Algoriphagus sp. Y33: one gene and its partners. The protein of the gene in region 1 interacts with the protein of each later gene in a pairwise test. Links are inferred from orthologs where the notes say so. Each region holds a gene or a part of one and is shown in the gene's direction. Other genes may lie near its edges.

Region 1 (3,045 bases):
TTAAAAGATACTTGTACAATTGATTTCTTCATCTCTTCAAAAGGAAGAGATACCTCCTCTTCTGTGGCTTTTTTGCCTTTTTCCTTTTTCTTTTTCACCAGTACTTTCACACCGGTTTCTGTCACTTCAAGTAGTTTGCCCTGAATTTCTTCACCCGAGTTCAAAGAAATCTTTAGCTCCCTGTTGATATTTTTCTGAAATTGTCTCCTACTACTCAAAGGAAAATCCAGCCCTGGGGAAGAGACCTCCAGAATATAAGCTTCAGGCATCATATCTTTTGCCTCCAGCTCTTCCGAAACAGCCCTGCTTAGCTTAGCGCAAGCTTGGATAGTCACCCCTTCATCAGCGTCCAAAAGGATGTTGAGAAGCTTTTTGCCTGATTTCTCAGACATTTTCACCTCTACAATGAAATGACTTTCATCCGGAAGATGCTTCTCTACAATCTCTTCGATAGCTTGTTTCAATTCAGTCATAGTATGCATAATGAAAGAGGGGACCATATGGTGTCCCCTCCAGAAACTTTCGAATACGACGCAAAGGTAAAATAATTTTGCAGTAAAAACAATGAGAGGGCTAAATCAAGAGCTAGAGATAATTAGGTTTTTTTTTGAAATAATCCCGGCAAACTAAGGCTGCCAGAGATTCATTTGATTTTGTTGCCAAAAAATATCCCGATTCTATCAAATTTGTCCCATTAAGATAATAATTTTGCCGACCCCCGTTTAATATGAATGCTTAGCATAGTATATTAAACTCCTAACTCCAATAAATACAATCAATACCTAAAAATGGGATTATTTGACTTTTTCTCTAGTGATATTGCAATTGACCTCGGTACCGCAAATACTCTGATCATTCATAAAGATAAAATCGTAGTTGACGAGCCTTCTATCATCGCAATAGACAAAACCACCAACCGCGTATTGGCAGTGGGTCGTGAAGCGATGAACATGCATGAGAAAACACACGAAAACATAAAGACTATACGTCCACTGAAAGATGGTGTGATTGCCGATTTCTACGCCGCAGAGCAAATGATCAGGGGGTTAATCAAAATGATCCCCGGCCAGAAAAAAGGACTATTCCCCCAATCACATCGCATGGTGATATGTATTCCTTCGGGAATTACTGAAGTGGAAAAAAGAGCAGTACGTGATTCGGCTGAACACGCCGGAGCAAAAGAAGTGTATATGATTTTCGAACCAATCGCCGCGGCAATCGGAATCGGTATCGATATAGAAAAACCTATGGGATCCATGATTGTGGATATCGGAGGAGGTACTACAGAGATTGCTCTGATCGCATTATCGGGTATAGTAGCGGATCAGTCTATCAGGGTGGCGGGAGACACATTCACCAAAGACATCTTGGACTACATGCGCCGTCAGCACAACTTGCTGATCGGTGAGCGTTCTGCCGAAAAGGTGAAAATCGCAATCGGATCGGCGCTGACTGAACTGGACGAGCCTCCGGAAGATTACGAGATCAGAGGCCGTGACTTGATGACTGGGATTCCTAAGGTGATCAAAGTCTCTTATTCTGAAATTGCCTTCTCTCTTGACAAATCGGTTTCGAAAATTGAGGAAGCCGTACTGAAAGCATTGGAGATTTCACCTCCGGAACTCTCTGCGGACATCTATGACAACGGCATTCACCTGACTGGCGGTGGAGCATTGCTGAAAGGTCTGGACAAAAGACTGCATCAAAAGACTAAACTCCCAATCCATATTGCAGAAGATCCGCTTAGAGCTGTGGTGAGAGGAACAGGCACTGCCTTGAAAAACATACAGAATTTCCGAACAGTATTGATGACTTAAACCCAGAATGCTACGCATCCTTCAATTCCTTTATAGTCTAAGGTCTTTCCTCTTATTTGTTTTACTTGAAGTATTGGCGATAGGGTTAATTGTCTCCAATAATTCACCGCAGGGTGCAGCTTTCTTCAATAGTTCCAATGCAGTAACAGGCTCTATTCTCAAAGTCCGTTCGGATATTCTGGATTTCTTTACTCTTGCTGAAGCCAATGAAGTGCTCCTTAGTGAAAATGCTGATTTAATCGGGCATCTTAAGACCATGAATGCTATTCCGGACAGTGCTACTCTCGAATTGGATTCTGCATTTGAGGCACAGTTCAATTTCAAAGGAGCTCGAATTATCAGCAATTCCCTGCGTTTTGCCCAAAACCACATTACCCTTAACAAAGGGGCTAAAGACGGTGTAAGACCTGGAATGGGAGTATTCAACGAACAGGGAGCTATTGGAAGAGTGAAGTCCGTGTCTGAAAATTACTCGGTAGCCATTTCCCTGCTCAACACGGAGATGAGCCTTTCTTCCAAAATCAAGACAAACGGATCATTCGGCACAACCAAGTGGGACGGCAAGGACTCCAAGAAAACCAAGCTTCTCTATGTGCCCCGCCATGTGACCGCTAACGTCGGTGACACAGTCATCACCACTGGATACAGTGCGGTTTTCCCGGAGGGGATCCTTGTAGGCTTCATCGAGAGCATAGATCAAGGTGAAGATCCAAACTATTTGGACATTGTAATAAACCTAAGCACGGATTTCAGCAAGGCTCATTACGTATACCTGGTAGAAAACACTCAATTGGCTGAGCTTGATTCTCTTTACAAGCAATCCGAAATAGAAAATGAATTTTAGAAACCTGATCACTTATGTCTTCTTAGTGACTTGTCTGTTTTTGGTACAGGTTTTACTGCTGAAAAACCTTGCGCTTTTTGGTGTGGCTTTCTGTTTCATTTATTTACTGGGTATTCTGAGTTTCCCCATAAACATGCGGAGCTTTCCCCTCATCCTGATCAGCTTTGGGTTAGGATTGCTTATAGATGTATTTTATGACACACTTGGACTCCACGCAGCGGCCGCGACGCTTATGGCGTTTTTGAGAACTTACTGGCTCAAAGCCATCAGCCCAAATGGCGGGTATGATGATGCGAATAACCCTACCCTCCCGGAAATGGGAATTGGCTGGTATATAAGCTATTCATTGCCTTTGGTTTTTGCCTTTTCATTGACGTTTTTCAT
Region 2 (2,940 bases), 440 kb from region 1 along the record:
TTAACCGATACGCACTATGAAAAAGGCAAACATAAAGAAAATACTCGCTTTTGTAGTGCTAACTGTTATAGTGGTAGGCTTTATAGGTTTTGTGGAGAAGCAGACCTTATATAAAACGTTTCAGGGTACGGAAATAGATATTGAGGGAGTGAGCGGAGTCTATTTCGTAGAGGATGCTGAAATCACTAAAATCCTCATTCAGGCATTTCCTGATTTGAAACCAGGTGTGATGCTGAGCGAAGTGCCGATGAAAGCAATTGAATCTAGGCTGCTTGGACATCCTTTTGTGAAGTCTGTGGAAGCAATGATCGGGCAGAAAGGTATTTTGAATTTGAAGATTAGCCAGCATCAGCCGATTGCAAGAATTGCACAGCCAATGGGGGCTGATGGATACATCACCACGGAAGGAAAAGTGATTCCTACTTCGACTTCATACACGAGTAGAGTATTGATTCTTGAAGGGGATTATGCGGAGATGCTTATGGACAAAGGTGATATAAATGCAGATATGCCAGAGTTGATGGATTTGATAGAATTCATCATTACAGATGAATTTTGGAATGCGCAGATAACCGAGATTGAAGTGAATTCCAAGGATAATATCCGTCTTTTTCAGCAAGTGGGAAGGCAGGTTATTGAGTTTGGGGATGCGCATGATATAGCAAATAAGTTTGACCGAATAGCGGTCTTTTATAAGGAAATACTACCCCGCAAGGGTTGGAATGCTTACGACAGGGTAAGTGTAAGGTTTAAGGATCAAATTGTCTGTGAATAATAGCTTGGATATGGAAAATAAAGAACTAATAGTAGGACTGGATATTGGGACAACCAAGATCTGCGTTATCGTGGGCCGCAAAAATGAGTATGGCAAACTCGAAGTCTTGGGTATGGGCAAGGCCGTTTCGGACGGGGTTGATCGTGGTGTGGTTACCAATATAGACAAGACCGTCCATGCAATAGAAAAGGCAGTTGAAGAGGCATCCGAAATGGCAAACGTGGATATCGCAGATGTCATAGTGGGTATAGCCGGTCAGCATATCCAAAGCAAGATCCAAAGTGGCAGTATCATGCGCCAGCCTACGGATGATGAGATCACCATTGAAGATGTAAGGAGACTTTCCAGCGAAATGGAAAACATTCTTATTCCTCCGGGCAATACCATCATTCACGTAATGCCGCAGGATTATACCGTGGATTATGAAGGGGGGATCAAAGATCCTGTAGGGATGTCCGGCACTCGTCTGGAAGCTGATTTCCATATCATCACAGCCCAGACTACCGCTATCAACAATATCAACAGATGTGTACGCCGTGCAGAATTACTATCCAAGCAGTTAATTCTTGAGCCATTGGCAAGTTCACTTTCTGTATTGAGCGATGATGAGAAAGAAGCGGGCGTTTGTTTGATAGATATAGGGGGCGGAACCACAGACATCGCCATCTTCTATGAGAATATTATCCGTCATACCGCCGTGATTCCTTTGGGTGGAAACATCATCACCAAAGACATCAAAGAAGGCTGCATGGTGATGCAGAATCAGGCTGAACTACTGAAGACCAAGTTTGGCAAAGCCATCACAGAAGAAGCAAATCCCAATGAAATCGTATCAATACCCGGTCTGAGAAATAGAGCTCCCAAGGAAATTTCTATCCGAAACCTAGCTTCAATTATTCAGGCAAGAATGGAAGAGATTATTGAGATCGTGCAGAATGAAATTATGCAAAGCGGACATTACAAAAAACTGGCCGGTGGAATAGTGTTGACAGGGGGGGGCTCACAATTACAGTTTATCAGTCAGCTATTTGAATACATGACGGGACTTGATACGAGAATTGGCTATCCGAATGAGCATTTGGGTAAGTCAGTAATTGAGGAGGTGAAGAGCCCAATGTACGCTACTTCTGTAGGTCTTGTACTTGCAGGTTTCAAAGCACTTGACGACAGAGATCAAGGTTATGCCAACAGAACGGCAAACGGAAGAACCATTAAAAGACAAAAACCAATGGACATCAGTCCAAAAGATATTTTCGATAAAATAGCCGGAAGACTGAAAGGAATTCTCAGTGATGATATCGGCGACGATATTAACTACTAGGGCTTATGATTGGGGGAGATTGTTGGCTTTGCTGCCAATTTCCCTTTTTAAAAAAACACTAGTGCAACCATAGAAAATTCACCAATAAATATAAATATGTCAGATAACATGAAAGATTACAGATTTGATTTACAGAAAAACCCCAAGTCGATTATTAAAGTAATCGGTGTAGGGGGAGGCGGCTCCAATGCCGTGAACCACATGTTTGGGTTAGGGATTAAGGATGTGGAGTTTGTGGTAGTCAATACAGATGCCCAAGCGCTTAAATCTAGCCCGGTTCCGCTTAGATTGCAGCTTGGTGCCAATTTGACCGAAGGTCTAGGTGCCGGTGCCAATCCTGAGCAAGGAAGGAATGCAGCCATAGAATCAGAGGATGAGATCCGTGAGCTATTGGCTGATAATACGAAAATGGTATTTATCACTGCCGGAATGGGTGGAGGTACCGGTACAGGTGCAGCTCCCGTAGTTGCTAGAATTGCGAAAGAACTTAATATCCTGACAGTGGGTATTGTGACCGCGCCATTCATGTTCGAAGGAAGAAAGAAAATGAATGTTGCCCAGGCCGGTATTGAAGCATTACGGGAAAATTGCGATACTGTACTGGTGATTTTGAATGACAAGCTAAGAGAGATCTATGGCAATCTTGCTATAAGAACTGCCTTCAGCAAAGCAGATGATATTCTATCTACTGCTGCCAGATCTATCGCTGAGATCATCACTGTTCATCAGGATGTCAACGTGGATTTTGAAGATGTGAAGACGGTAATGAAAGATGCAGGTGCAGCTGTGATGGGTTCTTCCACTGAGGAAGGCGAGGGACGTGCGATCCGTGCTGCAGGTGCTG
Region 3 (3,173 bases), 440 kb from region 1 along the record:
AATACCCGGTCTGAGAAATAGAGCTCCCAAGGAAATTTCTATCCGAAACCTAGCTTCAATTATTCAGGCAAGAATGGAAGAGATTATTGAGATCGTGCAGAATGAAATTATGCAAAGCGGACATTACAAAAAACTGGCCGGTGGAATAGTGTTGACAGGGGGGGGCTCACAATTACAGTTTATCAGTCAGCTATTTGAATACATGACGGGACTTGATACGAGAATTGGCTATCCGAATGAGCATTTGGGTAAGTCAGTAATTGAGGAGGTGAAGAGCCCAATGTACGCTACTTCTGTAGGTCTTGTACTTGCAGGTTTCAAAGCACTTGACGACAGAGATCAAGGTTATGCCAACAGAACGGCAAACGGAAGAACCATTAAAAGACAAAAACCAATGGACATCAGTCCAAAAGATATTTTCGATAAAATAGCCGGAAGACTGAAAGGAATTCTCAGTGATGATATCGGCGACGATATTAACTACTAGGGCTTATGATTGGGGGAGATTGTTGGCTTTGCTGCCAATTTCCCTTTTTAAAAAAACACTAGTGCAACCATAGAAAATTCACCAATAAATATAAATATGTCAGATAACATGAAAGATTACAGATTTGATTTACAGAAAAACCCCAAGTCGATTATTAAAGTAATCGGTGTAGGGGGAGGCGGCTCCAATGCCGTGAACCACATGTTTGGGTTAGGGATTAAGGATGTGGAGTTTGTGGTAGTCAATACAGATGCCCAAGCGCTTAAATCTAGCCCGGTTCCGCTTAGATTGCAGCTTGGTGCCAATTTGACCGAAGGTCTAGGTGCCGGTGCCAATCCTGAGCAAGGAAGGAATGCAGCCATAGAATCAGAGGATGAGATCCGTGAGCTATTGGCTGATAATACGAAAATGGTATTTATCACTGCCGGAATGGGTGGAGGTACCGGTACAGGTGCAGCTCCCGTAGTTGCTAGAATTGCGAAAGAACTTAATATCCTGACAGTGGGTATTGTGACCGCGCCATTCATGTTCGAAGGAAGAAAGAAAATGAATGTTGCCCAGGCCGGTATTGAAGCATTACGGGAAAATTGCGATACTGTACTGGTGATTTTGAATGACAAGCTAAGAGAGATCTATGGCAATCTTGCTATAAGAACTGCCTTCAGCAAAGCAGATGATATTCTATCTACTGCTGCCAGATCTATCGCTGAGATCATCACTGTTCATCAGGATGTCAACGTGGATTTTGAAGATGTGAAGACGGTAATGAAAGATGCAGGTGCAGCTGTGATGGGTTCTTCCACTGAGGAAGGCGAGGGACGTGCGATCCGTGCTGCAGGTGCTGCCATCTCTTCTCCCTTGCTAAACAATGTGGACATCAAAGGAGCTGAGAAGATCTTGCTTTCTATCATGTCCGGAGAAGACGAGGAATTGTCTATGGACGAATTGAGCGAAATCACTGAATATATCCAAGAAAAAGCGGGTGACAATGCAGAAGTGATCTTCGGCCAAGGTATCGACGCAGAACTGGGCAAAGCTATACGCGTGACAGTGATTGCTACAGGTTTTGAGATGGATCGACTTGAAGGAACAGGAAAGAAAGTAGAAGCGCCAAAGGCTGTGACAATTCCTGTTCCTGCGCCTAGCACTGTGCAAGAAGTGGAAGAGGAGAAAACTGTGATCAATTTGGATTCAGGAAAATCTGAGAAAGTAAGGGAAGAGCCGGTTGCAAACGGATCGACTTTCGTGTTCTCTATGCCAAAAACTTCAACTCCTTCACCAACTTCTGCGGCTGAAGTGAAGCCGACAACTGAAACTCCAAAGAAGGAGTCTGTAGAAACGCCTATGCCGTCTCCTAAGAAAGAAAGCCTATTTACTTTCATGAAGCCTAAGGAAGAAGTGAAAGCTGAAGCGCCAAAGCCTGCTCAGGAGAAAATTGTACACGATCTTTTTGAGGAAGAGGAAGAAAAGAAAACTGTGGAAGAAACTAAAAAAGAAGAGCCTGCCTCTCCGGCTTTTGCAAATGATTACTATGAGCAAATGAAACAAAAAGCTATTCAAAGAGCACATGAGCGTTTCGAAAAGCTAAAAGGCAACCGTGCATTCAATCCAACTCCTGAAGAATTGAAAGAGAAAATGGAAGTGCCTGCCTATCAGCGCAAAAATGTCGTGTTAAACGAACCTCAGCATAGCTCTGAGCCAAGCATCAGCAAGTACAACTTGAGCGATGACAATGAGATTCTAGGAAATAATAGATTCCTGCATGATAATGTGGACTAAGTCCTAAAAATCAAGTAGCATGTCTGCCTGGGTTTGCAGCAAGTCCAAGTACAACCTGTTGGTGAGCAGGTTATCTGACATATTTTGCTCTATTTTAGCCAGTTTTGGCTTAAGAGCGAGGACATGCATTCCCAGATAATGGAAGATGTCGGTAAGGTGGCTCATTGCGATGCCACCGCCGCCTATTCCGGAAGAAATGCCCACTAGAGCACATTTTTTATTCCTAAATGTATTAGGATAAGTCATCCCGTCGATGAAAGTTTTTAGTATTCCCGGGAAAGAACCGTTGTATTCAGGCACAATGAAAACAAACTTTTTCCCATTAACCAACTGATCGTGAAACTCGTTATACAATTCATGTTTCCCGTTATTTTCATACAAGGCGTTCTCAACAAAATCTCCAGGTAAATTTTCCAATTCCAAGATTTCGGATTGCACCCCTCTTTCCTTTAAAATGCTTTGATAGAGCTCAGCGATGGTTTTGGAAACAGAATTTTTGCGGTTGGTTCCTACGATTATCTTGATCATTTTTTTGTTTTTTATGAAAGAACTACATTCTTGGCTCTGCAAAAGTTCGAAGATGCTCGGTAATTTATATATTTAGGGCTGGCAAATTAATCTCTATGAACTACCTAACTCAAATCTCAGAAGCAGCTTCGTTTATTCGTTCGCAATATACCAGTGATGTGTCAATCGCTATCATTCTTGGAACAGGGCTTGGACATTTGGGAGATCAGATCACCATTGAGAAAGAAATTGAATATGTTAATATCCCCCATTTCCCACTGGCTACAGTAGAAAGTCATTCAGGGAAATTGATTTTCGGGGAACTGTCAGGCAAAAAGGTCATGGCGATGAAAGGAAGGTTTCATTACTATGAAGGCTATTCTATGCAGCAAGTTACTTT

Evidence for each region.
Region 2: the proteins of ID165_RS22975 (region 1) and ftsA interact in binary tests that used the Escherichia coli proteins (3 or more experiments, as listed by UniProt). The link is inferred for Algoriphagus sp. Y33 from one-to-one orthologs.
Region 3: the proteins of ID165_RS22975 (region 1) and ftsZ interact in binary tests that used the Escherichia coli proteins (3 or more experiments, as listed by UniProt). The link is inferred for Algoriphagus sp. Y33 from one-to-one orthologs.

The regions. Positions count from the first base shown.
Region 1 is NZ_CP061947.1:5,591,717-5,594,761, reverse strand. The notes cover bases 1-2,802. They hold ID165_RS22975 (rod shape-determining protein), read left to right. Parts: upstream 1-788; coding sequence 789-1,817; downstream 1,818-2,802. Other genes in these bases: ID165_RS22965 (rod shape-determining protein MreD), read left to right, coding at 2,651-2,802; mreC (rod shape-determining protein MreC), read left to right, coding at 1,825-2,661; rimP (ribosome maturation factor RimP), read right to left, coding at 1-473. In the rest of the region: more of ID165_RS22965, read left to right, coding at 2,803-3,045. UniProt on the Escherichia coli protein: Forms membrane-associated dynamic filaments that are essential for cell shape determination. Acts by regulating cell wall synthesis and cell elongation, and thus cell shape.
Region 2 is NZ_CP061947.1:6,031,306-6,034,245, forward strand. It holds ftsA (cell division protein FtsA), read left to right. Parts: upstream 1-785; coding sequence 786-2,096; downstream 2,097-2,940. Other genes in the region: murC (UDP-N-acetylmuramate--L-alanine ligase), read left to right, coding at 1-20; ID165_RS24895 (cell division protein FtsQ/DivIB), read left to right, coding at 17-775; ftsZ (cell division protein FtsZ), read left to right, coding at 2,205-2,940. UniProt on the Escherichia coli protein: Essential cell division protein that assists in the assembly of the Z ring. May serve as the principal membrane anchor for the Z ring.
Region 3 is NZ_CP061947.1:6,032,915-6,036,087, forward strand. What follows is about bases 1-2,930. They hold ftsZ (cell division protein FtsZ), read left to right. Parts: upstream 1-595; coding sequence 596-2,266; downstream 2,267-2,930. Other genes in these bases: ftsA (cell division protein FtsA), read left to right, coding at 1-487; ID165_RS24910 (NADPH-dependent FMN reductase), read right to left, coding at 2,270-2,794; ID165_RS24915 (purine-nucleoside phosphorylase), read left to right, coding at 2,890-2,930. In the rest of the region: more of ID165_RS24915, read left to right, coding at 2,931-3,173. UniProt on the Escherichia coli protein: Essential cell division protein that forms a contractile ring structure (Z ring) at the future cell division site. The regulation of the ring assembly controls the timing and the location of cell division.